Linked DNA regions of Shinella zoogloeoides. The protein of the gene in region 1 binds, or shares a complex with, the protein of each later gene. Links are inferred from orthologs where the notes say so. Each region holds a gene or a part of one and is shown in the gene's direction. Other genes may lie near its edges.

Region 1 (14,860 bases):
TCGGCGTGGAGACGACGCCGCTGATCGGCGCCGTCTGCCTCATCGTTGTCCTGCGCTGGGTGTGGCACGGGCCGGCCTTCCGCGAGGCCGCCGCCGGCTTCGGGCTGGCGCTGGCGCTGACCGTCACGCTGTCCTTCTTCGCCACCGTCGCGCCCTCGCACTATACGCAGGTCACCTGCGACAGCCTTTCCTACGGTTTCTACGCGCTCGCTACCCTCGGCGGCGGCGTGCTCTTCCTGACGGCTTCGCTCGCCAGCGCCCTGACGTTCCGCGGGCGGCTCATGGCACTGGCCGGCGCCGGCCTGGTGATCGCCGCCTCTGTGCTCCTCATCGCGCCCGGCTGCCTTTCCAACCCGCTCGACGCGCTCGACCCGCTCCTCAAGACATTCTGGCTGTCCGGCATCATCGAGGCACAATCGGTTATCGCGCAGTTCAGGCTCGACCCGACATCGGTCGGCATCTTCTATGCGCCGGGCCTTCTGGCCGTCATCGTCTGCCTCTGGCGCCTATGGCGCGGACAGGCGGCCGAAGCGCATGCCGTGGTGCTCGGCCTTCTTGGCGTCGCCTTCGCCATCGCACTGTTCCAGATCCGGGGCTCGGTCTTCTCCAACATGCTGTCGGCGCTGCCTCTCGGCTTCGCCATCGCGGACCTCCGGCGCGCGGCAAATGCGAACCCGAAAAACGTCAGGACGGCGCTCGCCTTCATCGGCCTGACGCTCGCGTCCGTTCCCGCCAGTTGGGCCATCGCCGGCGCTCTCATACCCGGCCGATCGCAGGACACCTTGAAATCCGAGCTTTCGGCGGAGGAACGCCCGTCCTGCATCGCCCCGGCCTCCATCGCGCCGCTTGCGGACGAGCCCGTCGGCGTCGTTGCCGGCTCGTCGGATCTCGGCGCGGCGATCCTGCGCTATACCGGCCACCGCGCGCTTTCGGCGCCCTATCACCGCAACCAGGGCGGCATGCTGACGGAGCTGCATATCGGCCTTTCCAATCCGCACCAGGCGGAAGCCTTCCTGCGCGGCGCGCATGTGACGCTGCTCGCCTTCTGCGAAAGCGACACCCAGGCGCGCAATCTCGCGAAGGCCGAACCGGGCGGCCTCTATGCCGACCTCCTCAAGGGCAGGGTGCCCGCCTATCTGGAACCCATCGCGGGAACCGAAAACGCCCCGCTGCGGCTCTACCGGGTGCGGCCGCAATAGGCGCCGAGGGCAAGCGGACTGGGGATGCCGCGCGCCGCGCCCTGTCATCGGGGGCGAAACGCACTACACTTTCGCCATGAGCTTCTTTTCCGACACTGATTCGCCCTCCAACCTTGCCGAATATTCGGTCTCGGAGCTTTCCGGCTCCATCAAGCGCACGGTCGAGCAGGCCTTCGACCAGGTGCGCGTGCGCGGCGAAATCTCCGGCTATCGCGGCCCGCATTCCTCGGGGCACGCCTATTTCTCGCTGAAGGACGACAAGGCGCGCATCGACGCGGTCGTCTGGAAGGGCAGCTTCTCGCGCCTGCGCTTCAAGCCGGAAGAGGGCATGGAGGTGATCGCCACAGGCAAGATCACCACCTTCCCCGGCTCCTCGAAATACCAGATCGTCATCGAGACACTGGAGCCGGCCGGCGCCGGGGCGCTGATGGCGCTCCTGGAGGAACGCCGCCGCAAGCTCGCCGCCGAAGGGCTCTTCGACACGGAGCGCAAGAAGCCCCTGCCCTTCCTGCCGCATGTCATCGGCGTCGTCACCTCGCCGACCGGCGCGGTCATCCGCGACATCCTGCACCGCATCTCCGACCGCTTTCCCGTCCATGTCGTCGTCTGGCCGGTCAAGGTGCAGGGCGAGGGGTCCGGCCAGGAGGTGGCAGCCGCCATCGAAGGGTTCAACGCATTCGCACCCGGCGGGCCGATCCCCCGGCCGGACGTTCTGATCGTCGCGCGCGGCGGCGGCAGCCTCGAAGACCTCTGGAGCTTCAACGACGAGATCGTCGTGCGCGCGGCGGCGGCCTCGACGATCCCGCTGATCTCCGCCGTCGGGCACGAGACGGACTGGACGCTGATCGACCACGCCGCCGACCGGCGTGCACCGACCCCCACCGGGGCCGCCGAAATGGCGGTACCCGTGAAGGCCGATCTCGACGCGGAAATCGCTTCGCTCGCCGCGCGGCTGCGCGGCGCCATGGCCCGGCAGATGGACAACCGCCGGCAGGGTGCGCGCGCGCTCGCCCGCGCCCTGCCCTCGCTCGACCAGCTTCTGGCACTGCCCCGCCGCCGGTTCGACGAGGCGGCGGCGGGCCTCGGCCGCGGGTTGCAGATGAACACGGTGGGCAAGCGCCGCGCTTTCGAGCGCACGGCCGCGCATCTGCGGCCAGACATGCTCCTCACCCGCATCGCCGAGCGCCGCCAGCGCGTCACGGATCGCCTCCTGCGGGCCGAGCGCATCGTCGAGCGCCGGCTGGACCAGATGCGCGCCCGCCTCTCCGCCTTCGACGTTTCCTTGCGCGCCACCCCCGCCCGCATCAAGGCGCAGACGGAGCGTTCCGGCGACCGGCTGAGGGGGCTGGCGCTCAGGGCGGAAAGCGCGCTCTCCGCCGATCTTTCGCGCCGCCGCGCCCTGCTCCAGGCGCAGGACCGCATGCTGCAATCGCTGTCCTACCGCAACGTGCTGAAACGCGGCTATGCGCTGGTGCGCGACGAGGAGGGCGCGCCGGTGAAGGGCGCGGCGAGCCTGGGGCCGGGCCGCGCCATCGCCATCGAGTTCGCCGACGGCACGGTCGATGCGGTCACCGGCTCGGGAGGCGGGGCGCCGCGCAGGAAGGCGGCGAAGGCGGAACCGGAGGCGGAAAAGCCCGCATCCCGCCAGGGCTCGCTGTTCTGAGGCCGCCATGCGCATTCTCCTCGTGCTCGCCCACCCGCTGGAGGACAGCTTTGCCGCAAGCGTCGCGGAGACGGTGCGCCGCAAGCTGACTGCGAACGGCCATACGGTCGATCTTCTTGACCTCTACCGCGAGGGCTTCGACCCGCGGCTGACGCCGTCCGAACGGGCGCGCTACTTCGAGCCGGGATACGATCCGTCCGAGGCCGAGCCCTTCGTTTCCCGCCTGAAGCAGGCGGACGGGCTGGTGCTGGTCTTTCCGCAATGGTGGTTCAACTTCCCGGCCATCCTGAAGGGCTTCTTCGATCGGGTCTTCGCGCCGGGCGTCGCCTTCGAGAACGATCCGGCCGGCGGGCGCATCCAGCCGCGGCTCGGCAACATCCACCTGTTCTGGGCCTTCACCACCACCGGTTCGCCCTGGTGGGTGGTGCATCTCTACATGGGCAATCCGGTCAAGCGCCTGCTGAAACGCGGCATCGCGGCGTTCTGCGCCAAGGGGCTCGATTTCAAGCTGGCCAATCTCTACGACATGGACCGCGCCAGCGAGGCCAGGCGCAAGGCGCATCTGGCGCGGGTGGAAAAGCTCGTCGACCGGATTTGAGCTTGATTGTCAGCGGCAGCACCGGGTTACCCCCCTCTGCCCTGCCGGGCATCTCCCCCTCAAAGGGGGGGAGATTGGATGGGGCGCTGTTTCGTCCATCACCAGCGTTGCTGAAAAAGGTTTTTGCCGCTTGCCGATCTCCCCCCTTGAGGGGGAGATGCCCGGCAGGGCAGAGGGGGGTCCCCAGCTACCTATTCGAACTCCTTCAAAAACTTTCTGAGCAGCATATCCAGCGCCGCACGCTCCCCCGCATCCAGGCTTTCGACGAGCCTGTGCTCGTTCTCGACATGGGCCGTCACCGCCTCGTTCACCAGCGCAAACCCTTTCGGCGTCAGCGCGATGATGATGCCGCGGCGATCCTCGGGATTGTGCGAGCGCTCGATGAGGCCGGCCTTTTCGAGCTGGTCGAGCCGGTTGGTCATCGTGCCGGAGCTGACCATGGTCGTGGCGATGAGATCGCCGGGAGACAGCCGATAGGGCGGGCCCGAGCGGCGGAGCGTCGCCAGAACGTCGAAGCTGGCCGAGTTGAGCCCATGCGCCGCAAGCGTCCTCTCGATCTCGCGGGCGAGATGGGTGCGCAGACGCGCGATGCGTCCGAGCAGGCCCATCGGCGCGATGTCGAGGTCCGGCCGTTCGCGGCTCCATTGTTCCAGAATTCTATCGACATGATCCATACGGGGACTAAAGGCGGATATTATCTTGACGTCAAGATAAAATGATATATCTTGATATCAAGATTCTTTTGATGGAGACAATTTCATGTCCCGCACGTCAGACATTCTCCTGACCGCCACCGCGCCCGCCATCTGGGGCAGTACCTACATCGTCACCACGCAGCTTCTGCCCGCCGGATATCCGCTGAGCGTCGCCATGCTGCGTGCGCTGCCGGCCGGCCTCCTGCTTCTCCTCTTCGTGCGGGCACTGCCCAAGGGCATCTGGTGGCCGCGCACCTTCCTGCTCGGCGCACTGAACTTCTCCTTCTTCTGGGCGATGCTGTTCGTTTCGGCCTATCGCCTGCCGGGCGGCGTCGCGGCGACCGTCGGCGCCATCCAGCCGCTGATCGTGCTGGGGCTGTCGCGCGCCGTCATGGGCACGGCGATCCGGCCGCTCTCGGTGCTGGCCGGCCTTGCCGGCATCGGCGGCGTCGCGCTGCTGGTGCTGACGCCGGCCGCCACCCTCGACCCGATCGGCATTGCCGCCGGCCTTGCCGGCGCCGTCTCCATGGCCTTCGGCACCGTGCTGTCGCGCCATTGGCAGCCGCCGGTGCCGCCGCTGACCTTCACCGCGTGGCAGCTCACGGCCGGTGGCCTGCTGCTCGTGCCCGTTGCGCTGTTCTTCGAGCCGGCGCTGCCGGCGCCGACGGCGGCAAATCTCCTCGGCTTTCTCTATCTCGGCGTGATCGGCGCGGCCCTCACCTATATCGTCTGGTTCCGCGGCCTGTCGCGGCTCGATCCGGCCACGGTCTCGCCGCTCGGCTTCCTCAGCCCGCTGGTCGCCGTCGTGCTCGGCTGGGCGCTGCTGGCGCAGGATCTCAGCCCGTTGCAGATCGCCGGCATGGTGGTGGTGCTGGGCAGCGTCTGGCTCAGCCAGCGGGCGCAGTCCGCGCCTGCCGCTGCCACCGGCGCGCTGCCGCGTCCGGCACGATAGCAAAGGCCGGCATCCATGGATGCCGGCCCGTCGTTTTCACATGCCGATTACTACGCCCATTCGCCCGCGCGCATCACCGGCGCGCGGCTTCCATCGGCGCGGATGCCGTCGATGTCCACCTTGTCGGAGCCGATCATCCAGTCGATGTGGATGAGGCTTTCATTGCCGCCCTGGGCGCGGATCTGTTCCGGCGACAAGCTCGCGCCGTCGAGGAAGCACTTGGAATAGCACTGGCCGAGCGCGATGTGGCAGGAGGCGTTCTCGTCGAACAGGGTATTGTAGAACAGGATGCCGCTCGCGGAGATGGGCGAGGAATGCGGCACCAGCGCCACTTCGCCGAGCCGGCGCGCACCCTCGTCCGTGTCCAGCACCTTGTTCAGCACCGCCTCACCCTTCGACGCCTTCGCCTCGACGATGCGGCCACCCTCGAAACGCACCTGGATGTCGTCGATCAGCGTGCCCTGGTGGGAGAGCGGCTTGGTGGACGAGACATGGCCCTCGACGCGCAGCGCGTGCGGCGTGGTGAAGACCTCTTCCGTCGGGATGTTCGGATTGCACGTGATGCCGTTTTTCGCCGTGGACGCACCGCCGTGCCATTCGTGGCCGTCGGCAAGGCCGACCGTGAGGTCCGTGCCAGGCCCCTTGAAATGGAGGGCGGCGAAGCGCTGGCCGTTCAGCCAGGCCGAGCGCTTGGCGAGATTGGCATTGTGCGCCGCCCAGGCACCGACCGGATCGGCAACATCGACGCGCGAGGCGGCGAAGATGGCATTGGCGAGCTTCTCGACCGCGACGTTCTCCGGGTCATCAGGGAAGACCTGCCTTGCCCAGGAGGGATTGGGGTAGGAGACGATGTTCCAGTTGATGTCGAAATTGGCGATCTTCTCCAGCGCCGGCTTGTAGGCGGTGGAATTGGCCTTGTTGGCGCGGGCGACCTTGGCCGGGTCCTCGGCCGACAGCAGCATCGGGTTGTCGCCGGCAATGGCAAGGCGCGCGGCGCCGTTGGCATAGGCCTTGGCCATGCCCTCGCAGAGCCAGTCCGTCGCGCGGTCGAAGCTTTCGTCCGGCGCGTGGCGGTAGCGGGCGAGCGTCGCCTCCTCGTCGGCATAGAAGGTGCTGACGAGGCCGGCGCCGGCCATATAGGCATGCTTGGTGATGAGGCGCACGAGCGGCAGCGCGGCGATCGGCGCGGTCATCACGAGATCCTGCCCCTTCTGGAGCTGGAGGCCGACGCGCACGGCGACCTCGGCGAGTTTTTCGAGCTTCTGGGGATCAACGGGAGTGGTCATGATATGCCTGTCTTTCTGAAATCGATGAGGGAAACTTAGTGCGCCGAAGCGGCGATGAGAAGGTCAGGCGACGACGGGCGCGGCAATCGCCTTCAGCGCCGTCACCACGTCGCGCGGGGAAAGCCGCACCTGAAGCCCGCGCTGGCCGCCATTCATGTAGACGGCGTCATGCGCCAGCGCCTGTTCCTCAATGGCGGTCGGCACTTGTTTCTTCTGGCCGAAGGGGCTGATGCCGCCGACGACGAAGCCGGTCAGCCGCTCGGCATCCGCCGGCTTCATCATATTGGCGGACTTGCCCTTGAAAGCACCTGCCAGCTTCTTCATGCTGACCTCGCGGTCCGACGGCACGATGACGCAGACCGGCTTGCCGTCCACTTCCGCCATCAGCGTTTTCAGCACCCGCGCCGGATTCTCCCCAAGCGCCTCGGCGGCCTGGATGCCGACGCGGTCGGCGGTCGGGTCGTAGTCGTAGGTATGGACGGTGAAAGAAACGCCGGCCTTTGCGAGGGCCTGGGTGGCGCGGGTGGTCTTGGACATGGCGGGCCGTCGATAATGCGATGATCTCGGCCTGCATGGGTGCGAAATGTCGGGCGGCTTGTCAACCGCCCGGGGAGCAATGCTCAGACCCTCTCGAGCGCAACGGCAATACCCTGCCCGACGCCGATGCACATGGTCGAGAGCGAGCGCCTCTTGCCGGTGAGCTGCAATTCCAGCGCCGCCGTGCCGGTGATGCGCGCGCCCGACATGCCGAGGGGGTGGCCGAGTGCGATGGCGCCGCCGTTCGGATTGACGTGCTCCGCGCCCTCGGCGATGCCGAGTTCACGCAGCGTCGCCAGGCCCTGCGAGGCGAAAGCTTCATTGAGCTCGATCACATCGAAATCGGCCGCCGTCAGGCCGAGCCGGGCGCACAGGCGCTGCGTTGCCGCGACGGGGCCGATGCCCATGATGCGTGGCGGAACGCCGGCCATGGCGCCGCCGAGGATGCGGGCGATGGGGGTGAGGCCGTATTTCTTCACCGCCGCCTCCGAGGCGATGACCAGCGCCGCCGCGCCGTCGTTGACACCGGAGGCATTGCCGGCCGTCACCGTGCCGCCCTCCTTGCGGAAGGGCGTGCCGAGCTTGGCGAGCGCTTCGATGGTCGTTGCGCGCGGATGCTCGTCCTTCTCAACCACGACCGGGTCGCCCTTCCTTTGCGGAATGGTGACGGGCGTGATCTCCTTCGCCAACCGGCCGTTCGCCTGCGCCGCGGCGGCTTTCGCCTGCGAGCGAACGGCGAAGGCGTCCTGATCCTCGCGCGAGACGGAAAAATCTTCGGCGACATTCTCGCCGGTCTCCGGCATGGAATCGACGCCATATTGCTTCTTCATCAGCGGATTTATGAAGCGCCAGCCGATGGTGGTGTCGTAGATCTCGGCATTGCGGGAGAAGGCCGTCTCCGCCTTCGGCATAACGAAAGGTGCGCGGCTCATGCTTTCGACGCCGCCGGCGATCAACAATTCCGCCTCGCCGGCCTTGATGGCGCGGGCAGCGGCGATGACGGCGTCCATGCCGGAACCGCAGAGACGGTTGATCGTCGTGCCCGACACCGAGACGGGAAGACCAGCGAGCAGCGAGGACATGCGGGCGACATTGCGATTGTCCTCGCCCGCCTGGTTGGCGCAGCCGAAGATGACGTCGTCGACCGCTTCCCAATCGATGCCGGCGTTGCGCGCCATCAGCGCTTTCAGCGGGATTGCGCCGAGATCGTCGGCGCGAACGGAGGAAAGCGCCCCGCCGAAGCGGCCGATGGGCGTGCGGATATAGTCGCAGATATAGGCTTCGGACATGGGGGCCTCTAAAGTTCCGGCACGACGAGATCGGCGACGGGGCCTTCGACATGCAGCTTCGCACCGGTCATCGCCTGCAATTCCTCGATCGTCATACCCGGCAGCTTCTCGCGCAGAACGAAGCGGCCGTTGGCAACGTCGATGACGGCATGGCTGGTGTAGATGCGCGTGATGCAGCCGACGCCGGTCAGCGGGAAGGTGCAGCACTCGACAAGCTTCGGCTCGCCCTTCTTGGTGACGTGCTCGGTGATGACGACCACCTGTTTGGCGCCATGCACGAGGTCCATCGCCCCGCCGACGGCCGGCACGCCCTTGGAGCCGACACGCCAGTTGGCAAGGTCGCCGTTCTCGGCCACCTGATAGGCGCCGAGGATCGCCACATCGAGATGGCCGCCGCGCACCATGGCGAAGCTGTCGGCATGGTGGAAGAAGGCAGAACCCGGCTTCAGCGTCACGGCCTTCTTGCCGGCATTGATCAGGTCCCAGTCCTCCTCGCCTTCCGGCGGCGCCTCGCCGAAATCCAGAATGCCGTTTTCCGTGTGGAAGATCGCCTCGCGTCCCTCCGGCTGGTAGCGCGCGACCATTTCCGGAAAGCCGATACCGAGGTTCACATAGGCGCCGTCGGCGATGTCCTGCGCCGCGCGCCAGGCGATCTGGCCGTTGGAGAGTTTGATGTCTTCGCGGGTGTCCAGTTCGACGGTCATGCGTAAACCACTCCTGCGCGGATGAGATCTTCTTCCTGCCTTGCGTCCGCGACTTCCACGACGCCGTCGACGAAGATGCCGGGGGTGACGACGTGTTCCGGGTCGATGCCGCCCGGCTGCACCAGTTTCGAAACCTGCACGATGGTCTTCGTCGCCGCCATGCACATCAGCGGGCCGAAATTGCGGGCCGCCTTGTTGTAGGTGAGGTTGCCATGCGTATCGGCCTTTTCAGCCTTGATCAGCGCGAAATCCGCCTTCAGCCAGCGCTCCTGCACATACATGCGGCCGTCGAATTCGGCCGTCGGCTTTCCCTTCGCCAGTTCCGTGCCGAAACTCGTCGGCGTGTAGAAGGCCGGGATGCCGGCGCCGCCGGCGCGGATGCGTTCGGCGAGCGTGCCCTGCGGCACCAGCTCCAGCTCGATCTCGCCGGCGAGGTAGCGATCGGTGAAGGCGCGCGGATCGGTGGAGCGTGGGAAGGAGCAGATCATCTTCCTGACCATGCCGGCATCGATCATCGCGGCGATGCCGATGCGGCCGTTGCCGGCATTGTTGTTGATGACGGTGAGGTCCTTCGGACCCTTGTCGATCAGGGCGTGGATCAGCTCGATCGGCGCGCCGGAGCCGCCGAAACCGCCGATCATCACCGTCGCGCCGTCTCCAATGCCGGAGACGGCCGCCTCCAGGCTTTCGATGGTCTTGTCCATGCAAAATCTCCCGTTGTCGGCCTAGAGGTAAATCCGAAGGGGGAAAGCGGCAATCCTGTTTGTGCGTTATTTGACTTTTGTTCAATATTCGCACAAAATGCACCGCGAGCTGGAGAGGGATGCATGCGCGAAACGGACTTCATCGGCGGGTTCGCCAAGGGGCTGAAGGTCATCGAGGCGTTCGGTGAGACGAAGCCGCGCCTCACCATCACCGATGTCTCGAAAGAAACCGGCCTCGACCGGGCGACGGCGCGGCGCTGCCTGCTGACACTCGCCGAACTCGGCTATGCCGCCTATGATGGGAAGTTCTTCGAGCTGACGCCGAGGATCCTCAGGCTTGGTCACGCCTATCTCTCGGCAACGCCCCTGCCGCTGGTGGTGCAACCCTATCTCGACCAGCTTTCCGAAACGGTCGGGCAAAGCGCGTCGGTTTCCGTGCTCGACGGGACGGAGATCGTCTATGTGGCGCGCGCTGCGCAGAAACGCGTCATGTCGATCAGCCTGATGCCCGGCTCGCGCCTGCCCGCCTATTGCGCCTCGATGGGCCGCGTGCTGCTGGCGGCCCTGCCGGAAGCCGAGGCGCGCGCCATTGTCGAAGCCTCAGACCGCAAGGCCAACACGCCCTTCACCAAGACCGACCCGGAGGCCCTGATGGCGGAGTTTTGTGAGGTGCGCCGGCAGGGTTATGCGCTGATCGACCAGGAGCTGGAAATCGGCCTGCGCTCCATCGCCGTTCCCCTGGAGAATGCGCGCGGCCGGGTGGTCGCCGCGCTCAATATCGGCGCGCCGGCCGCCCATGCGGCGGCCGAGGAGATGGTGGCGCGCTACCTGCCAGAAATGCGCGCGGTGCAGGCGGCGCTGCGGTCGCTGCTCGCCTGAGCGATCCTTGACAGACGGCAGGTCGCAGCCCCACCTTTTGCGCCGCAACAGGAGGCCGCCATGCGCGACGACGAGAGCAAGCTCACCCGCACCAAACGCCGCTGGGCGGACGAAGGAAAATTCCTGACGGGACGCGTTGCGCGGCCGGAGACCGACCGCCTGCCGCCCGGCCAGCATCTCGTGAAGGACTGGCCGGTGCTCGATCTCGGCCAGCAGCCGGTGATCCGCCCGGAAAACTGGCGGCTCGACGTAAAGGGCGGCGCGGAAAATCCCATGTCCTTCGGCTGGGCGGACTTCCTCGCCCTGCCGCAGAGCCGGAAACTCAGCGACATCCATTGCGTGACCACCTGGTCGCGCTACGACAACCACTGGGAGGGCGTTGCGACCCGCGACCTTCTCGACCGCGTGATGCCGCGGCCGGAAGCGAACTTCGTGATGCTGACGAGCTATGACGGCTACACGACCAACCTGCCGCTTTCCGATTTCGCCGCCGAGGACGCCATCCTTGCCACCCATTGGGAGGGCAGCCCGCTCTCCACCGAACATGGCGGGCCGATGCGGCTTGTCGTGCCCCATCTCTACTTCTGGAAGAGCGCCAAGTGGCTGACGCGCATCGATTTCCTGCCCGGCGACCAGGCGGGCTTCTGGGAGCGCAACGGCTACCACATGCGCGGTGACCCTTGGGCGGAGGAACGCTATTCCGACGACTGAGCGGCAAGCCGCGCCCGCTCGGCCAGCCGGAAGGCGCGCGGCGTCTCGCCCGTCTCGCGCAGGAAATAACGCGAGAAATAGGCGGGATCGGCAAAGCCGAGGCGAAGGCCGATTTCCTGCGCCGGCGTTTCGGTGAAGACCAGCTCGCGTCTTGCCTCGTCGACCAGCTTTCGGCCGATATAGGCATGGGCCGTCATGCCCGTCGCCGCCTTGACGATGCGGTTGAGGTGCGTCGGCGAGATGCCGAGTTCCTGCGCATAGAAGTTCGCCGGCTTCTGGCTGCGGAAATGCTGCTGGATGAGGCCATTCAGGTGCTCCATGCGCCGCGCCGTCTCGCCGGCGCCCTCGGCCGGATCGTTCCGGCTCCACAGCCGCGCCGTCAGCGCCAGCACGCAGGCCAGATAGGCCTCCATCAGGTCCGTGCGCCCGCTGCGCCGGCCCGTCCATTCGGCGGCGAGCCGTTCGAGCGTCGAGAGGACGAAGGCGCCGTCCGGATCGCCGGGATCGAGCGGCGTCACGCGCGGCTCCGCCGCAAAGCGCCGCGCCGCGCCGGCAAGGCGCAGGTGCGAGGCGAGCATGGTGAAGACGTAGCCGTCGATATCCCGTGAAAAACGGAAGCCGTGGCCGAGGGCCGGCGGCACCGTGACGACAGCGCTCGGCGAAAGCGTCAGCCGCTCGTTTCCGAACAGGGCGTCGCCCGATCCGGCGGAAATGTACAGGATCTGAAAAAAGCTTTCATGCCGGTGCACGCCGATCTCGTAGCGGTGCAGGCTGCTGCGTGACGGGATCGTTTCGCAGTGCAACCAGAAATCCGGCGCATTCCCGGTGCGCTCGCCGTAAAGCTCGTAGGTCGGGACGGTTCTGGTCATCTCGGCACCATCGGTTCGCAATGTTCGATTTGTACAATCCGTGGACCGTTTCGTCCATTGTCCGATACGGCCGTTCTCACCGACAATTTGCGAAATGCCAGTTCGGGGAGGATTTTTCATGCGTGTTCAGGTCGCCATCATCGGCTCGGGTCCGTCGGGGCTGCTGCTCGGCCAGTTGCTCGGCAATGCCGGCATCGAGACCGTCATCCTCGACCGGTCGAGCCGCGCACACATCCTCGGCCGCGTGCGTGCCGGCGTGCTGGAGGAAGGCACGGCCCGGCTGATGGACCAGGCCGGCGTCGGGGGCCGCATGCACCGGGAAGGCCTGCCGCATGACGGCTTTTCGCTCGCCTTCGACGGACGCGACCACCGCATCGACCTCTTCGACCTCACCGGCGGCAAGCGCGTCATGGTCTACGGCCAGACGGAGCTGACGCGCGACCTGATCGAGCAGCGCGAGACAGACGGAAGGCGAACTATCTACGAGGCGTCGCATGTGACGCCGCACGCCTTCGACGGGCAGGCGCCCTATGTCACCTACGAGAAGGATGGTGTGACGCACCGCATAGACTGCGATTTCATCGCCGGCTGCGACGGCTTCCATGGCGCGAGCCGCAAGGCCGTGCCTGACGGCGCGATCCGTACCTTCGAGAAGGTCTATCCGTTCGGCTGGCTCGGCGTCCTCGCCGAGGTGCCGCCCGTCAGCGACGAGCTGATCTATGCCAACCATCCGCGCGGCTTTGCGCTCTGCTCCATGCGCTCGCACAGCCGCAGCCGCTACTACATCCAGTGCGCGCTTGACGAGAAGATCGAGGACTGGTCGGATTCGCGCTTCTGGGACGAGCTGCGCCGCCGGCTGCCCTCACACCATGCCGAGGCGATGGTGACGGGGCCGAGCTTCGAGAAATCCGTCGCGCCGCTGCGCTCCTTCGTCGCCGAGCCGATGCGCTTCGGCCGGCTGTTCCTCGTCGGCGACGCCGCCCATATCGTGCCGCCGACCGGCGCCAAGGGACTGAACCTTGCGGCAAGCGACGTGCACTACCTTTTCGCCGGTCTCATGGAGCACTACCAGGACCGCTCGGATGCCGGCATCGACGCCTATTCTGCCCGGGCGCTCGCCCGAGTCTGGAAGGCGGTGCGCTTTTCCTGGTGGATGACGACCATGCTGCACCGCTTCCCCGGCACGGACGATTTCGACCAGAAGATCCAGGAGGCCGAGCTCGACTATCTCACCCATTCGCGCGCCGCCGAGACGGTGCTGGCGGAAAACTACGTCGGCCTGCCCTACTGACGCCCCGCCCAGGCGGCGACCGAGGCGATCATCGTCGCATGGTGCTCCGGCGTATCGGCCAGCGCCGCCAGCTCCCAGAGGCGGTGCACGCCGGTCAGGAGATGAATGCGGGCGCGGTCGAGCGGGCGGCCGGTCAGCTGCTCGTAGCTGTCGACGATGCGCGCGGTGAGGTCCGGGTCGATGAAGTTGGAATAGATGAAATCCTGATGCAGCGGCCCGAAGCCGGAATCGGCGAAATCGTAGACGCCGTTGAGGCGGCCTGCCGCATGGTCGAAGGCCATGTTCCAGCCGTGGCCGTCGAAGAAACCGTAGGTCTCGCCATGCGGATCGGGCGGCAGAGCGCGCCAGTCGGCAATGGTCTTCCTGGCAAAGGCGTGCAGTTCTTCCGGCAGGAGCGGCAGGGCCTTTGCCGCGATATCATCGGCCCCCAGCCAGCGCTCGACGGGCCGGGCACCCGCCCGCGCCATCGCGGTGCGGTCAAGCGCATGAAGCTCCGCATGGAAGCGGGCCATGGCCGCGCCCAATGCCTGCCGCGCCGGCTCGGGCAATGCCTGATACTGCGCCGTTTCCAGATGTTCGCCGGGGATGATCGCGTGTTCGGAAAAGAGCGGCGTTCCGTCATGCAGGCGAAGGTCGGGAACGCGCATCGAAAGATGCGGGCGGACGGCGGCCAGGATGGAGGCCTCGCGGCGCAAGGCCTGCTCCGCCTCCTCGCCCTGCGGAAACTTGAAGACGAGACGGTCGTCCACCGCGACGGCACGCGAATGCCAGCCGCCCGGCAGCGGGCGGAACGCGGCATCGGCAAGCTCGGGATGAACGGCGAGAATCGCGGCACGGGAAAGGTCGGGTTCGCTGGCCATGGCCTGTCGTAGCGAAAGGACCGGCGGCACTCAAGCCGCCGGAGACACCTTGCCGGCCACCTCGCGGATCGTCTGCATGAGGATGGCGAGCGGCATGGAGGGCACGGCGTCGGTGCGCATGGTGAGGCCGACCGGGCCTTTCGTCTCACCCGTATCGACCGGAAGCGCGGCGAGCTTACCCTCCATGATGTCAGCCGCGACGACCCCTTCGGAGATGATCCAGATCGCATCGCTTTCGCGCACGAAGGCGCGGCCGAACGCGTCGGAGACGGTCTCGATCTGGTTCGGCAGGCCGGCAATGCCGTTGGTGATCAGGAAGCGCTCGACGAAGGGGCGGATGATCGAGGCGCGCGTCGGCATCAGCACGGGATAGGCGTCGAGCCCGGCAAAGGCCGAGCCGCCAGAGAGCAGCGGATGGCCGGCGCGCACGCAGAAGACGACCTTTTCCGAATAGAGATGCTCGAAGGAGAAGCCCGCCATCTTCTCCGGCGCGGCGAGGCGCCCGACGACGAGGTCGAGGTCGCCGACGCGCAGCTGCTCCAGCAGCACGGCATTTTCCCCGGTGACGATCTTGATCCGCGCGCCGGTGCCCTCTTGCAGAAACAGCATCATCGCCCTCGGCA
Region 2 (14,729 bases), 3.1 Mb from region 1 along the record:
CTTTCGACCGGCATCGGCCTTGGAAACGCGCTTCGACGCACGCGCCTCGTTCTGTTCACGGTGCTCATCCTCGCAGGCGCGAACTATCTCTTCCATTCGCTGCACGAAGCCGTCGTCGTCTTCTGCCGCCTGTCCGCGCTCGTCCTGCTCGCCGCCGCCGTCACCGCGACGACCGGCATCTCGGCCTTCATGGACGAGATCACCCGGCTGCTCACGCCGCTCGAGCGCTTCGGCTTCGTGCGGGCGGCGGATGTCAGCCTGGCGGTCGGCCTCGTCATCCGATTCGTGCCGGAAATCTTCGCGCGCTATCAGGACATAGCCGACGCGCACCGGGCGCGCGGCCTGCCCGTCCGGCCGCTGACGACGCTCGTGCCGTTGATCATTCTCACGCTGAAGGATGCGGATACGATCGCCATGGCGATTGACGCCCGCGGCTTTCGGCGGCACTAACCATCCACCCAGCCTTGTCCATCCAGGGAACCTGACATGACCACCAGAGACATCGTCCTCATCGCCCTCTTCACCGCCATCATGGTGGTGCTTGGCCTGCTGCCGCCGATCACCTTCGGCTTCATCCCCGTGCCGATCACCGCGCAGTCGCTCGGCCCCATGCTGGCCGGCTGCATCATCGGCGCGCGGCGCGGCGCGGCCTCTATGCTGCTCCTGGTGCTTCTCGTGGCAATCGGCCTGCCGGTCCTGTCGGGCGGGCGCGGCGGCCTTGGCGTCCTCGTCGGCCCGAGCGCCGGCTATATCGTCGGCTGGGTTGTCGGCGCCTTCGTCTGCGGCCTGATCGCCGAACGCCTCGTCAAGGAAGACCAGAACGAACTCACCCAGTTCCTCGCCTTCCTCGCGGCCTCCATCGTCGGCGGCGTCGCCGTCGTCTATCTCTTCGGCGTTCCGTGGCTCGCCTATATGAGCGGCAAGGCCTTCTTCGAGACCGCCGTCGCCTCGCTGGTCTTCCTGCCCGGCGACCTCATCAAGGCCTTCGTCGCCATGCTCGCGGGCCGCGCCGTGCTCGCCGGCTATCCGCTGCTGCCGCAGCGCGCCTGAGCCGATGCCGCTTTCCGGCGCCATCGAACGGCACGCCGCCACCCGTCCTACGGACCCGGCCTTCCATCTGGAGGACCGGGTTCTTTCCTACGCGGGCCTCGCGGCCACGGCCCGGCAGGTTTTTGCCGGCCTGGCGACCCTGGCACCCGAAGGCCGAAGCAGCATCGGCCCGGAAAACCGCCTCGTCGCCGTCGCCACCGGCAACCACGCGCTCTTTCCCGCCGCCTTCGTCGCCGCCACGGCGGGTAACAATTGCGCGGCGCTGATCGATCCGCACCTGCCGGAAGCCGTCCGGCAGCGGCTCATCGAGACGCTCGACCCCGATATCGTCGTCACCGTCGCGGGCGATGGTCTCCATCTGCGCAATCCGCACAGCGGCGCGGCCCTGATCGTCACGGAAGTCGATGCCTGCCTCCATGCACCGTTACCGGAAGGCAGCGACGACGCGCCGTTCCTGATCGTCTTCACCTCCGGCACCACGGCCGACCCCAAGCCGATCATCCGCGACCGCCGCTCCTGGCGCATCAGCCTTGCCACCGGCGCGCCCTTCTTCGGCATCAACGCCGCCACCAGCACCTACGCGCCCGGCCCCCTCGCCCATGGCCTTGCGCTCTATGCGATGACGGAGACGCTGCTCGCCGGCGGCACGTTCCACTCGGCCCGGCATTTCGATGCGACGGAGGGGCTGGAGACGATCCGGGCCGAGGCCGTTCGCCGGCTGGTGCTGGTGCCGACGATGCTGCGGCGGCTGTGCGAAGGCACGCCGGTCGAAAGCGTCGAAGCCGTCACCGTGGCCGGCGCCAAGCTGACGGCCGCCGATCATGCGCTCTGCATGAAGAACTTCCCGAAGGCGGCGCTGCGCGAATATTACGGCGCATCCGAACTCGGCTTCATCACCGTCACGGCACCAGGCGATGCCGCCTCGTCCACCGCCGTCGGCAAGGCATTTCCCGGCGTGCGGCCCGTCGTTCTCGATGAAGCCGGCAAGGTACTGCCGGCGGGCGAAACCGGAACCGTCTTCGTCGAAAGCCCGCTCATCTCCTCCGGCTATCTCGGCGCGGGCGACTGCGCGGGGCTCGTCCGTTTCGGCGCCCTTGCGACGGTGGGCGACCTCGGCTTCCTCGATGCGGACGGCACGCTGCACCTGCTCGGCCGCTCCGGCGGCATGGTGCTTTCCGGCGGCAACAACATCTATCCGTCCGAGGTCGAGGCGGCCCTGCTCGGCCTTGCCGGCATTCGCGCCGCCCATGTCTTCGGCGTAGAACATGCCGACCTCGGCAGCGAGCTTGTCGCCGTGATTGAGCCCATGGCCGGAAGCGACCCGACCGCGGCGGCGCTCGCCACGGCGATGGCGGCGGTGCTGCCACGCTACAAGCAGCCGCGCCGCATCTGGCTCTGCCTGAAAATGCCGGTAACGCCCTCCGGCAAGGTCGAGGCGAGAACCGTGCGGCAATGGGTGGCGGAGGGAAGCGATGCACTCGAACGGCTCGTCTGATCCCACGCGCGTTCCGGTCGTCGCGGCAGCGTTCCGCACGCCGATCGGCCGCATCAACGGATCGCTCGCGTCCGTCGAGCCGGCGAGGCTTGCCGCACCGCTCATCCGCCACATCCTCGCCGAAACGGGACTGCCGCCGGAAGCCGTGGACGACGTGATCCTCGGCAATGCCGCCAACAGCGCCGGCAACCTCGCGCGCCTTGCCGCGCTGGAGGCGAGCCTGCCCGTTTCCGTTCCCGGCATGACGGTGGACCGGCAATGCGGCTCGGGGCTGGAGGCGATCGCGCTTGCGGCCCGGCTGGTCCAGGCCGGCGCGGGCCGCTTCTATCTTGCCGGCGGCACCGAGAGCACCAGCCGCGCGCATCTGCGCTTTCGCCCGCCGCCAGAGCCCGGCGGCGCGCCCGATCCGGTGCGCCGCGCCCGCATGGCGCCCGATGCCGTCGGCGACCCGGACATGGGGATCGCCGCCGAGAACGTCGCCGCCCATGCCGGCATCGGCCGGGAACGGCAGGACGCCTTCGCGCTCGAAAGCCACCGGCGCGCCGTGGCGGCGCAACGGGCCGGCAGGTTCGACGACGAGATCGTGCCGGTCGAAACATCAGCCGGCACCATCTCCCGCGACGAATGCCCGCGCGAAAACACCTCGCTGGAAAAGCTGGCCGCGCTGAAACCCGCCTTCCGGCCGGACGGCACCGTGACGGCGGGCAATGCCTGCCCAGTCAATGACGGCGCCTCGGTCGTGCTGGTGACGTCGCTCGCCGAGGCGAGGAACCTCGGCCTTCCCGTCTTGCTGGAAGTGGTGGACAGCGCCGTGGCGGGCGTCGATCCGAACCTGCTCGGCCTCGGTCCCGTCCCGGCCATGCGTAGGCTTGCCGCGCGCAATCCCGGTCTCGACGCCAGCAACATCCCCTTCATCGAATTCAACGAGGCCTTCGCCTCGCAGGTGCTCGCAAGCCTTGACGCATTGAACGTCGATCCCGCCGTCGTCAACCGCGACGGCGGCGCGCTGGCGCTCGGCCATCCCTACGGCGCGTCGGGCGCGATCCTCGTCACACGGCTCTTCGCGCAGATGCGGGCGGCGGGCGACGGGACCGAGGCGCTCGCCATGATGGGCATCGGCGGCGGCATGGGCATTGCGACCCTGTTTCGGAAAATGTGAGGGGAGAGAAATGAGCGAGAAGACCTATTCCGGCGGCTGCCTGTGCGGCACCATCCGCTTCGAAGCGACGGGGCCGGCGGAAAAGCCGCATACCTGCTCCTGCCGATTCTGCCAGCAGCATACCGGCGCGCCGGCGGCCGCCTGGGTGGAGTTTCCCACCGAGCGCCTGCAATGGACCGGCGCGGGCGGAAAACCATCCACCTGGCGCTCCTCGGACTATTCCAGCCGCGCCTTCTGCCCCGCCTGCGGCAGTTCCATCGGTGCTGTCGACGACGAGCCGGTCGTGGCCCTGCTCATCGGCGGTTTCGACGAGCCGTCCGATCCCGATCTGGCGCCGCAATACCATTCCTTCGAGGATTGCCGGCCGGGCTGGCTGCGGGTCGAGACGGCGCCGTCAGGCGAGGAATGATTTCAGCCAGTCGCGCACGGGCTGCGGCACGTTGACGGGCTGGCGGCTCGCCGGATCGACGGCGACCCAGACGATCTCCAGATCGGCGGCCGGCGCGCCTTCCGACGAAATCGCCACCGCGAAGCTGAGCGAGGTCGCGCCGATGCGGGTGAGCGAGACCTTGAAGCGGGCGACATCGTCGAGCCGGAGGCCGTGATGGAAGGTGCAGCCGGACTTGCGCACGAAATAGACGGGATCGTTCGCGCCCTCGGGCCGGTGGCGCCAAAGATGGGCGACGGCCGCCTCGGCATGCGCGTAATAGGCGGCATTGTGCATATGGCCGTGCATGTCTATATCGCGGAACGGTATCCGGACCTCGCTGACCGTGATGTCTGCCGCCTGTTCCACGTCTTGTCCCGGGATAAAACCATGCTTCGTGCCGTTGTTAGAGCGTTCGGCGATCCCCGGCAAGTGATCGGCCTCGAAGAGGTGGAGCGCACCGCCCCGGCCCCCGGCGAGGTGGAGATCCGCATCCGGCGCGCGGCGATTAACCCCTCCGACCTCATCCCCGTCACCGGCGCCTACCGCAGCCGCACCCCCCTACCCTTCGTGCCCGGCTTCGAGGGCGTGGGGGAGATCGTGCGGATGGGCGCGGGCGTCTGTGGGGTTCGCCCCCCTCTGTCCTGCCGGACATCTCCCCCTCAGGGGGGGAGATCGGCTGGGGCAATGTCGCACCCATCCTCAACGGCGCAGGTTGAGCAAGGCTCTCACCACTTGCCAATCTCCCCCCCTGAGGGGGAGATGTCCGGCAGGACAGAGGGGGGTGAGCCAAATCCTCAAGGCCCCAAGACAGGACTTTCCATCGGCCAGCGCGTGCTTCCCATTGGGGCGAGCGGGCTATGGCAGGAATATCTCGTGCGCCCGGCGGAATGGTGCTTTCCCGTGCCGTACGACCTCTCCGACGATCAGGCCGCCATGGCCTATGTCAACCCTCTGACGGCCTTTCGGCTGGTCGATGCCGTGGAGGCCCATTTCGGCGGAGGGCGCGGGCAGCAGGTGGGCGTCACCGCCGCGGCCTCCGCCATCGGCAAGATGCTGCTGGTGCTTCTGACGGAGGAAGGTTTCCGCCCGGTGGCGCTGGTGCGCAGCGAAGCGACGGCAGCGCGGCTGGCCGGGCGCTTTTCCGGCGAGATCGCCGTCCAGTCCTGCCCGCCGCTCGACGCCGTGCTCGATGCGGTCGGCGGGGAGCCGGGCAATGCGCTGTTCCGGCAGGTCCGCGCCGGCGGCGCCTTCATCCAGTACGGCGCGCTCTCCGGCGCGCAGCTCGATCCGATGCTGGTTGCGCGCCGCCGCGAGGACGTCGCCTTCTCCTTCCTTTGGCTGCGCAACTGGGTGCATTCGGCCCCGCGCGGCGCCATCGAAGCCGCCTTCGCACGCAGCTTCGCCGGCATCCGCACCGGCGTCCTCGGCTCGCCCGTCGACGCCGTCTTTGCGCTCCCAGACCTTCCCGCGGCGCTTGCCCGCCAGGATGACCCGACCCGCACCGGAAAACTGCTCATCGCGCCGTGACGGTTGAAAAGGCGTGGACATGGCCCATTTCCCGTGGACCTTACCAACCGCAATGGGTAGCTTCCGGCCATGACGACGTTTCTCTTCGAGAACCCGATCTTCCTCGAGCACCATACGCCGGAGGGCCACCCGGAGCGGTCGGACCGCATCCGGGCGCTGAACCTCGCGCTGGAGCACGAGCGCTTCTTACCGCTGGTGCGCGAGAAGGCGCCGCAGGCGAACGAGGATTTCGTGCTGCTCGCCCATCCGGAGCGTCACCTCACCGCCGTGATGTCCGCAATGCCCGAAGAGGGCATCGACCAGGTGGAGGCGGACACCTATGCCAGCCCCGCCAGCCTCCAGGCCGCGCTGACCGGCATCGGCGGGGCGGTCGCGGCCGTGGACGCCGTCTTCGCCGGCAAGGCGGACAATGCCTTCGTCGCCGCCCGCCCGCCCGGCCACCATGCCGAGCGCACGAAGGCGATGGGCTTCTGCTTCTTCAACAATGCCGCCATTGCCGCCCGCCATGCACAGAAGGTCCACGGCGCCGAGCGCGTCGCCATCGTCGACTGGGACGTGCACCATGGCAACGGCACGCAGGACATCTTCTTCGACGATCCGTCCGTGCTGTTCTGCTCGACGCACCAGATGCCGCTCTATCCCGGCACCGGCGCGAAGGACGAGACGGGCGCGGGCAACATCGTCAACGCGCCGCTGTCGATGAACGACGGCAGCGACCAGTTCCGCGAGGCGTTCAGGTCGCGCGTGCTGCCGCGCGTCGCCGATTTCGAGCCGGACCTGATCATCATCTCCGCCGGCTTCGACGCCCACCACCGCGATCCGCTGGCCCAGATCAACCTCGTCGCCGACGATTTCGACTGGGCGACGGCCAAGCTGATGGAACTTTCCGAAAAATCGGCGAACAACCGGGTGGTCAGCCTGCTGGAAGGCGGCTACGACCTGCAGGGCCTCGCCGAATCCGCCGCCACCCATATCTACCGCCTGATGAGAGGCTGACCATGAACAACCCCGCCCCCGCCCCCGATGTTTCCGCCCTCTCCTTCGAGCAGGCCGTGGAAGAACTGGAAAAGATCGTCGCGGCGCTGGAGCGCGGCGACGTGCCGCTCGACCGCTCCATCGAGATCTACGAGCGCGGCGAGGCGCTGAAGAAGCACTGCGAGACGCTGCTGTCGGCCGCCGAGAACCGCATCGAGAAGATCCGCCTCGACCGCGCCGGCAAGCCGCAGGGCACCGAGCCGCTCGACGGCTGATACCCGCCATGGTAGAATGAGGCCATGACGAAGGAAGAGATCATCGCGAAGCTGCTGGAGCACCGCGCCGAACTCGAGGCGGCGGGGGCGGAGCATGTTTCCCTGTTCGGGTCCGCGGCGCGCGGCGACCATACAGACGAGTCGGACATCGACGTCCTCGTCAAGCTTTCCGAACCGGTCCGGCAATCGGGCTTCGGCTATTTCGGCGCACTTGCCGACCTCAAGGGGCTGATCGAGAACCTGACTGGGCGGGGAGTCGATGTTTTGCCCGAGCCGATCCAGAAGGAACAGCTTCGGCGAAACGTCGAACAGGAGCGTGTTGTTGCCTTCTAGCCGGCCCAAGATTCGCTTTCTGGATATAGCCGAGAATGCCGACAGCATTCTTCACTACACAGCGGGTATGGACCGCGTATCGTTCGAGCAGGATCGGCGCACCCGGGACGCCGTCGAGCGCTGTCTGGCCAGAATCTCAGAAGCCGCCGTAAAGCTCGACAAGACCGCCGAGACGATGCTGCCACAACACCCGTGGCGCCAGATTCGGGACCTCGGCAACGTTATTCGCCATGCCTACGATCATCTCGATGCGGAAATCGTCTGGATGATCATACACGAACAGCTTCCCAAGCTTCTTGCCGACGTTCGGGACGCAGCGGCCCATCTGCCCGACGATGGAACATAGAAGCGCAACACACCGTCAACGCCCGCGAGCCTATCCACGTCCTCCCCCGCCCGCTAGCATGCCCTCACGAACCAACGACAGGAGGGCGCGATGAGCTTTTTTCCGGGAAAGGACCCCGAGGCCGGGGATGCGGCGGCGTGCGATGCGCTGGAGCATCTGATCATCCCGCGCACCAGCGATATCGGCGGGCTGGAGGTGCGGCGGGCGCTGCCCACGGCCAAGCGCCGGCTGGTCGGTCCCTTCATCTTCTTCGACCGCATGGGCCCGGCGCTGTTGAGGGCCGGCGAGGCGATCGACGTCAAGCCGCATCCGCATATCGGGCTGTCCACCGTCACCTATCTGTTCGATGGAGAGATCAAGCATCGCGACAGCCTCGGCACCGAAATGGTGATCGCGCCCGGCGACATCAACCTCATGACGGCGGGGCGCGGCATCGTGCATTCGGAGCGCTCGCCGGAGAACCTGCGCGGCAAGCCGCAATCCATCTCCGGGCTGCAGACCTGGCTGGCGCTGCCCGACAGCCACGAGGAGATGGCCCCGGTCTTCTCCCACACCACGAAGGCCGAGCTTCCCGCCTTCTCCGCCGACGGCATCACAGGGCGCACGATCATCGGCACCTATGAGGGCCATGCCTCGCCTGTCAGCGTGCCGACGGACACGCTCTACACGGACCTGACGCTGGCCCCCGGCGCCTCTGCGCCGCTCGCGGCGGACTGGGAGGAGCGCGCGGTCTATGTGCTGTCCGGCACGCTCGACGTCGCCGGTGACGTGTTCGAGGCCGACCGGCTGCTCGTCTTCCGCGCCGGCGACGCCATCACGCTGAAGGCGGGGCCGGAGGGCTGTCACATCATGCTATTCGGTGGCGCGGCGCTCGGCTCGAAACGCTATATCTGGTGGAACTTCGTCTCCTCCTCCAAGGAGCGCATCGAGCAGGCGAAGGAGGAGTGGCGCACCGGCCGTTTCGACATCGTTCCCGGCGACGAGGAGGAGTTCGTGCCGCTGCCGGCAGGCTAACGCATAGACGGCTGGATATTTAATATCGCCGCCCTCTATTCGATGCCGATAGCGGCCTTGTGTGGAGGCTTGACACATTCATAGCCATTCAGCTATATGAAAATCCATAGCCATTGAGGTATGGATTTTGACCGAGCCGCACGACATCCTCTTCCGCACCCTGGCGGACCCGACCCGCCGGGCGCTCTTCGAGCGGCTTTGCCGCGAGGGCGAAAAGACGGTCGGGGCGCTGACGGCGCAGGCCGGCGTCTCCCAGCCGGTCGTCTCGAAACATCTCGGCCTGCTCAAGCAGGCCGGCCTCGTGCGCGACCGCCATGAGGGCCGCCAGACGCATTACAGCGCGCAACTTGGCGCGCTCGCGCCGCTGGTCGACTGGACCGGCCAGATGGCCCGGTTCTGGGAGGCGCGGTTCGATGATCTCGAAAATTTGCTCAGGAGAATGGACCAATGAACACGCAGACACGCACGGTCGTGGTCGAGCGCGAGATCGCGCATCCGCCCGAAAAGCTCTGGCGCGCGCTGACGCAGCCGCATCTCATCGCCGAATGGCTGATGCGCAACGATTTTGCGCCGCATGTCGGCCACAAGTTCACGCTGACCGGAGACTGGGGCAGCGTCGAATGCGACGTCCTGACGGTCGAGCCGGGAAAAGCCCTGACCTATACCTGGAACCACGTTCACGACGACCCAGCTTTCGACCTGAGGAGCGTGGTATGCTTCACGCTCACGCCGACCGCCTCGGGAACCGTCCTGCGCATGGAGCAGACCGGCTTCCGGCCGGAGCAGAAGCAGGCCTTCGGCGGCGCGCGCTATGGTTGGGAGGAGCATTTCACCAACCTTGAGCGGGTTCTGGCGGGAATGGAATAGGGAGGAAACGATGAACTGGAACATGCGGATAAGACAGGTCCACCGTTGGCTGTCGATCATCTTCACGCTTGCCGTGCTCATCAACATCGCGGCGATGGCACAGGGCCAGCCGGCCATCTGGATCGGTCTCCTCGCCCTCTTCCCGCTCATCCTGCTGCTGGCGAGCGGGCTCTATCTCTTCGCCCTGCCCTATGCGGCGCGGTGGCGGCAAGGCTAGGAGGGCGCGATGGCCGGCGAAAAATCCGACAAGCCCGTCCTGCTTTCGGGCGGCAACCCGCAGATCGCCAAGGGCTACGGCGACGGGCCGATCAAGGCCTATATCGCGGCCATGCCGGGCTGGAAGAGCGATATCGGGCGAAAGCTCGACGCCCTGGTCGAGAAGACGGTGCCCGATGTCCACAAGGCGGTGAAGTGGAACTCGCCGTTCTACGGCATCGAGGGCGACGGCTGGTTCCTCAGCTATCATTGCTTTGCGAAATACATCAAGCTGACCTTCTTTCGCGGCACCTCGCTCGATCCGGTTCCGCCGGTCGCTTCCAAGACGCCGGAAACGCGCTATTTCCACATTCATGAGGGCGAAGCGCTGGACGAGGCCCTGCTGGCAAGCTGGATCAAACAGGCGAGCCGGCTTCCCGGCGAGCGCATGTAGCAACATAAAGGGTGGACCCATGGCTGAAACCGAAACCGCGCAATCCCCTTCCGCGCTGATCGACAAGCGCATCGCCGAGCTTGCCGATTGGCGCGGCGAGACGCTGGCCCGGCTGCGTGCGCTGATACGGGAAGCCGACCCCGACATCGTCGAGGAATGGAAATGGCGCGGCGTCCCCGTCTTCGAACATGACGGCATCGTGTGCACCGGCGAGACCTACAAGGCCGTGGTGAAGCTGACCTTTGCCAAGGGCGCCTCGCTGGAGGATCCGGCCGGGCTGTTCAATTCCAGCCTCGACGGTAACACGCGCCGCGCCATCGACTTCCACGAGGGCGAGGCGATCAGGGAAGACGCGCTGAAGGCGCTGATCCGCGCCGCCGTCGCACTCAACAGTGCCGGCCGCGCGAAGAAGAAGAGGTGAAGGAACGTCGTCCGCCTCGGGAATCATGTTGAAGTCTCTCGGGCGGGGCGTCCGCAAAATGCCCCAATTGCCCAACAAGACTCCGTGAATGCGTCGGTTTGTAAGGTATCAATCCGGCGAAATACGCTCTAGACTTGCCGAAACGGTTGAAATCGCGCGCCGCATTCTGCATGTGACAGGCAAGCGCGGCTTCAAACCGCATGTCCGGGCCGGGCTCCGCAACGGAGCGGCGGCACGCGGGCGAGAACACGAGGCATGAGAGTGACACAAGCACCCGCCACACCCCTGCTCGACAAGGTCCACATTCCCGCGGACCTCAAGGCCGTGGACGATCGCGACCTGCCGCAGCTGGCAGCCGAACTGCGCGCCGAGATGGTCGATGCCGTCTCGCGCACCGGCGGGCACCTCGGTGCGGGCCTCGGCGTGGTGGAGCTGACCATCGCCATCCACAAGGTGTTCGACACGCCGAAGGACCGGCTGATCTTCGACGTCGGCCACCAGTGCTACCCGCACAAGATCCTGACCGGCCGGCGCGACCGCATCCGCACGCTGCGCCAGGAAGACGGCCTTTCCGGCTTCACCCGCCGGGCCGAGAGCGAATACGACCCCTTCGGCGCCGCCCATTCCTCGACCTCGATTTCCGCCGGCCTCGGCATGGCGGTCGCCGCAGACCTGTCGGGCGACCACCGCAATGTCATCGCCGTCATCGGCGACGGCGCGCTGTCGGCCGGCATGGCCTACGAGGCGCTGAACAATGCCGGCGCGCTCGATGCCCGCCTCATCGTCATCCTCAACGACAACGACATGTCGATCGCCCCGCCGACGGGCGCGATGAGCGCCTATCTCGCGCGCCTGGCCTCGGGCCGCACCTATATGGGCTTCCGCGACCTCGGCAAGAAGCTGACGGCCTATCTCGGCAAGAAGGTCGACCGCGCCATCACCCGCGCCGTCGAGCATGCGCGCGGCTACGTCACGGGCGGCACGCTGTTCGAGGAGATGGGCTTCTACCATATCGGCCCGATCGACGGCCATTCTTTCGAGCACCTGCTGCCGGTGCTGCGCAATGTGCGCGACAATTCCAAGGGTCCGGTGCTGATCCACGTCGTCACCCAGAAGGGCAAGGGCTATCCGCCGGCGGAAGCCGCACCCGACAAGTATCACGGCGTCAACACGTTCGACGTCATCACCGGCGCGCAGGCCAAGGCCAAGCCCAATGCGCCGGCCTATACCGCCGTCTTCGCCGATGCGCTGGTGCAGGAAGCCGGCTTCGACGAGAAGATCGTCGGCGTCACCGCCGCCATGCCGAACGGCACCGGCCTCGACAAGCTCGCGAACGCCTTCCCGGCGCGCACCTTCGACGTCGGCATTGCCGAGCAGCATGCGGTGACTTTCGCCGCCGGCCTTGCCGCCGAGGGCTACAAGCCGTTCTGCGCGCTCTATTCCACCTTCCTCCAGCGCGGCTACGACCAGGTGGTGCACGACGTCGCCATTCAGGGCCTGCCGGTTCGTTTTCCCATCGACCGGGCGGGCTTCGTCGGCGCCGACGGGCCGACCCATGCCGGCTCCTTCGACACGACCTATCTTGCGGCCCTGCCCGGCTTCGTGGTGATGGCCGCCGCCGACGAGGCGGAGCTGAAGCACATGGTGCGCACCGCCGCCGCCTATGACGCCGGCCCGATCTCCTTCCGCTATCCGCGCGGCGAGGGCGTCGGCGTCGATATGCCGGTTCGCGGCGAAATCCTCGAGATCGGCAAGGGCCGCGTCGTCAAGCAGGGCTCCAAGGTCGCCCTCCTCTCCTTCGGCACCCGCCTTGCCGACTGTTTGCTGGCCGCCGAGGACCTCGACGCGGCAGGCCTTTCCACCACGGTCGCCGATGCGCGCTTCGCCAAGCCGCTCGACCATGACCTCATCCGCCAGCTCGCCCGCCACCACGAGGTGCTGATCACCATCGAGGAGGGCGCTGTCGGCGGCTTCGGCAGCCATGTGCTGCAGTTCCTCGCGCTCGAAGGCCTGCTCGACCACGGCCTCAAGGTGCGCCCGCTGGTGCTGCCGGATATCTGGATGGAACAGGCCAAGCCCGACGCGATGTATGCCAAGGCCGGCCTCGACCGCGCCGGCATCGTCTCGACGGTCTTCCAGGCGCTCGGCCAGAAGGCCATCGGCGTCGGCGCGGCCGGCTGAGCGCCCTTCACACTGCTTTTATGCTGAGGAAGAGCCCGCTTTCCTTGGCGGTTTCCAGCACGCCATTGCCCTCGCGGAACGCAGCGGCAATGGCGTTGCGCAAATCAGCAAGCTGCGCCTCGTCGGCCGTATCGCCCGGCGGAAAGGACGTCAGCGCCAGGAAGACGTCTTCGGCCTCCGTCACGCGAAGACGGGCGGGATGCTGCTCCATGGCGACATTGCCGAACGCGGCGCGCATCAGGCGCTCGGCCTCATCATAGCCGAAACGGGCGGCGGCGGGATCGAACGGCTGGCTGCCGAGCGTGGTCGCCAGCGCGTAGATCGCACGCGTATTGCCGATCCCGTTCGTCGTGACCGCTAGAACGCCGCCGGGCTTCAGCACCCGGTGCATTTCCGCGATGGCCCTCGCCGGCTCCGGCACATGGTAGAGCATGTGCATGGCGATGACGGCGTCGAAGGTATCGTCGGCGAAGGGCAAGGCGGATGCATCCGCCTGATGGCCCGCGACGCCGGCAAAGGGCAGGCGCCGGCACCGTGCCAGAGCCTCCTCCACCATGCCCGGCGACAGATCCGAAAGCGTCAGGTCGAGACGCTCCGGCAGGGCCGCCGCGGCGCTCTCCCAGAACCAGCCGGGCCCGCAGCCGGCGTCGAGAACACGGCTTCCCGCCTTCAGAGGCAGCCGCGCCGCCACCCAGGAAAACCAGCCGACCTCGGCAATCGTGTATTCCCGGTTGAGGCGGGCCCGCGCCGCGAGCTTGCGGCTGTCGCCATATTGCCGGTCATTGCCGGACGTCATTCCGGATGTCGTGGATGACATCGTCTCCTCCCCATTCACGCGGGGCAGATCATACGGGTGCAAAGCCGCATGCGCCATCGCTCCGGCATCCGTCAGACTTTCTCAACCATCGCGGTTTGCCGGCACGTAACCACGTCCCTTGGGTGTTGTGAAACCTCCGCCCGCTACTATGCCGGTCAACGACAAGAACGACCGGACAGGGATTTTCACCATGCGCCACGCGCTGCTTGCGGCTCTTGCCGCAACGCTTTGCCATGCCTCCATCGCGGCGGCCGAGGAGCGGCCGGCGCACGACCCCGCCATAGAGGCGGCGGCCATCGCCATGCTGCAGAAGAAGCTGCCCGACATCCGCAAGTCGCGCGATATCGGCGACGAGCCGGTGATCGTGCGCAAAGCAAGGCCGGAAGAGCGGCCGCAGGGCATTTCCGCCCTGATGGACCTGGACTTCTCGCAAAACTTCGCCGGCCGCATCATCTGGCTTTGAGCGGGGGCTTGCCTCTTTGCGCCCGAGGCGTCATGAGAGGCCATGTCACATCCCACAGAAACCATCCGCCTCGACCAGCTCCTGCTGAATGCCGGCCTCGTTGCAAGCCGCTCGCGGGCGCGCGACGCCATCACGCGCGGCACCGTCAAGGTGAACGGCCGCGTCGTCACCAAGCCGAGCTCCACTTTCCCGGCCTCCGCGACCATCGAGATCGACGACCCTGCACAGGCCTACGTCTCGCGTGCGGCGCTCAAGCTGAAGGCGGCGCTCGACCATTTCGGCCTCGACCCCGCCGGCCTCGACTGCCTCGACATCGGCGCCTCGACCGGCGGCTTCACCGATATCCTGCTGGAGCGCGGCGCGAACCATGTCGTCGCCGTCGATGTCGGTCATGACCAGCTGCACCCCCGGCTGCGGGAAGACGAGCGCATCACCAACCACGAGGGCCTGAATGCGCGCGTGCTCGACGAAGATCATCTCGAAGACCGCGAGATCGGCGCCGTCGTCTCCGACGTCTCCTTCATCTCGCTGAAGCTGGCGCTGCCGCCGGCGCTCACCATGGCGCAGCCGGGCGCCTTCTGCGTCCTGCTCGTCAAGCCGCAGTTCGAGGCGGGCCGCGAGGCGATCAGCAAGGCGGGGCTCCTGAAGGATCCGGAGAGCGCCCCGGCGGTCGCCGCCGAGCTGGAACGCTGGCTCGTCGAGGATATGGGCTGGCAGAGCCTCGGCC

The links.
Region 2: the proteins of xseA (region 1) and Q9316_RS04470 are in contact, whole or in part, in a cryo-EM structure (PDB 8TXR), measured with the Escherichia coli proteins. The link is inferred for Shinella zoogloeoides from one-to-one orthologs.

What each region holds. Positions count from the first base shown.
Region 1 is NZ_CP132311.1:3,796,240-3,811,099, reverse strand. Bases 602-3,568 are described here. They hold xseA (exodeoxyribonuclease VII large subunit), read left to right. Parts: upstream 602-1,275; coding sequence 1,276-2,862; downstream 2,863-3,568. Other genes in these bases: Q9316_RS19635 (NAD(P)H-dependent oxidoreductase), read left to right, coding at 2,870-3,460; Q9316_RS19645 (hypothetical protein), read left to right, coding at 602-1,199. In the rest of the region: more of Q9316_RS19645, read left to right, coding at 1-601; Q9316_RS19630 (MarR family winged helix-turn-helix transcriptional regulator), read right to left, coding at 3,652-4,134; Q9316_RS19625 (EamA family transporter), read left to right, coding at 4,220-5,107; Q9316_RS19620 (aminopeptidase), read right to left, coding at 5,158-6,393; ybaK (Cys-tRNA(Pro) deacylase), read right to left, coding at 6,457-6,930; pcaF (3-oxoadipyl-CoA thiolase), read right to left, coding at 7,014-8,219; Q9316_RS19605 (CoA transferase subunit B), read right to left, coding at 8,228-8,923; Q9316_RS19600 (3-oxoacid CoA-transferase subunit A), read right to left, coding at 8,920-9,627; Q9316_RS19595 (IclR family transcriptional regulator), read left to right, coding at 9,751-10,506; Q9316_RS19590 (sulfite oxidase-like oxidoreductase), read left to right, coding at 10,567-11,217; Q9316_RS19585 (helix-turn-helix domain-containing protein), read right to left, coding at 11,202-12,086; pobA (4-hydroxybenzoate 3-monooxygenase), read left to right, coding at 12,205-13,377; Q9316_RS19575 (phosphotransferase family protein), read right to left, coding at 13,371-14,237; pca operon transcription factor PcaQ, read right to left, coding at 14,268-14,860. UniProt on the Escherichia coli protein: Bidirectionally degrades single-stranded DNA into large acid-insoluble oligonucleotides, which are then degraded further into small acid-soluble oligonucleotides.
Region 2 is NZ_CP132311.1:713,629-728,357, reverse strand. What follows is about bases 5,450-8,285. They hold Q9316_RS04470 (exodeoxyribonuclease VII small subunit), read left to right. Parts: upstream 5,450-6,659; coding sequence 6,660-6,911; downstream 6,912-8,285. Other genes in these bases: Q9316_RS04455 (pirin family protein), read left to right, coding at 7,681-8,285; Q9316_RS04460 (HepT-like ribonuclease domain-containing protein), read left to right, coding at 7,234-7,590; Q9316_RS04465 (nucleotidyltransferase family protein), read left to right, coding at 6,936-7,244; Q9316_RS04475 (histone deacetylase family protein), read left to right, coding at 5,731-6,657; Q9316_RS04480 (zinc-binding dehydrogenase), read left to right, coding at 5,450-5,661. Outside these bases: Q9316_RS04515 (energy-coupling factor transporter transmembrane component T family protein), read left to right, coding at 1-450; Q9316_RS04510 (biotin transporter BioY), read left to right, coding at 487-1,050; Q9316_RS04505 (class I adenylate-forming enzyme family protein), read left to right, coding at 1,055-2,545; Q9316_RS04500 (thiolase family protein), read left to right, coding at 2,523-3,704; Q9316_RS04495 (GFA family protein), read left to right, coding at 3,715-4,113; Q9316_RS04490 (acyl-CoA thioesterase), read right to left, coding at 4,099-4,440; more of Q9316_RS04480, read left to right, coding at 4,894-5,449; more of Q9316_RS04455, read left to right, coding at 8,286-8,604; Q9316_RS04450 (ArsR/SmtB family transcription factor), read left to right, coding at 8,732-9,055; Q9316_RS04445 (SRPBCC family protein), read left to right, coding at 9,052-9,471; Q9316_RS04440 (hypothetical protein), read left to right, coding at 9,482-9,688; Q9316_RS04435 (DUF1801 domain-containing protein), read left to right, coding at 9,698-10,120; Q9316_RS04430 (DUF1801 domain-containing protein), read left to right, coding at 10,140-10,541; dxs (1-deoxy-D-xylulose-5-phosphate synthase), read left to right, coding at 10,803-12,722; Q9316_RS04420 (class I SAM-dependent methyltransferase), read right to left, coding at 12,730-13,539; Q9316_RS04415 (hypothetical protein), read left to right, coding at 13,730-14,002; Q9316_RS04410 (TlyA family RNA methyltransferase), read left to right, coding at 14,045-14,729. UniProt on the Escherichia coli protein: Bidirectionally degrades single-stranded DNA into large acid-insoluble oligonucleotides, which are then degraded further into small acid-soluble oligonucleotides.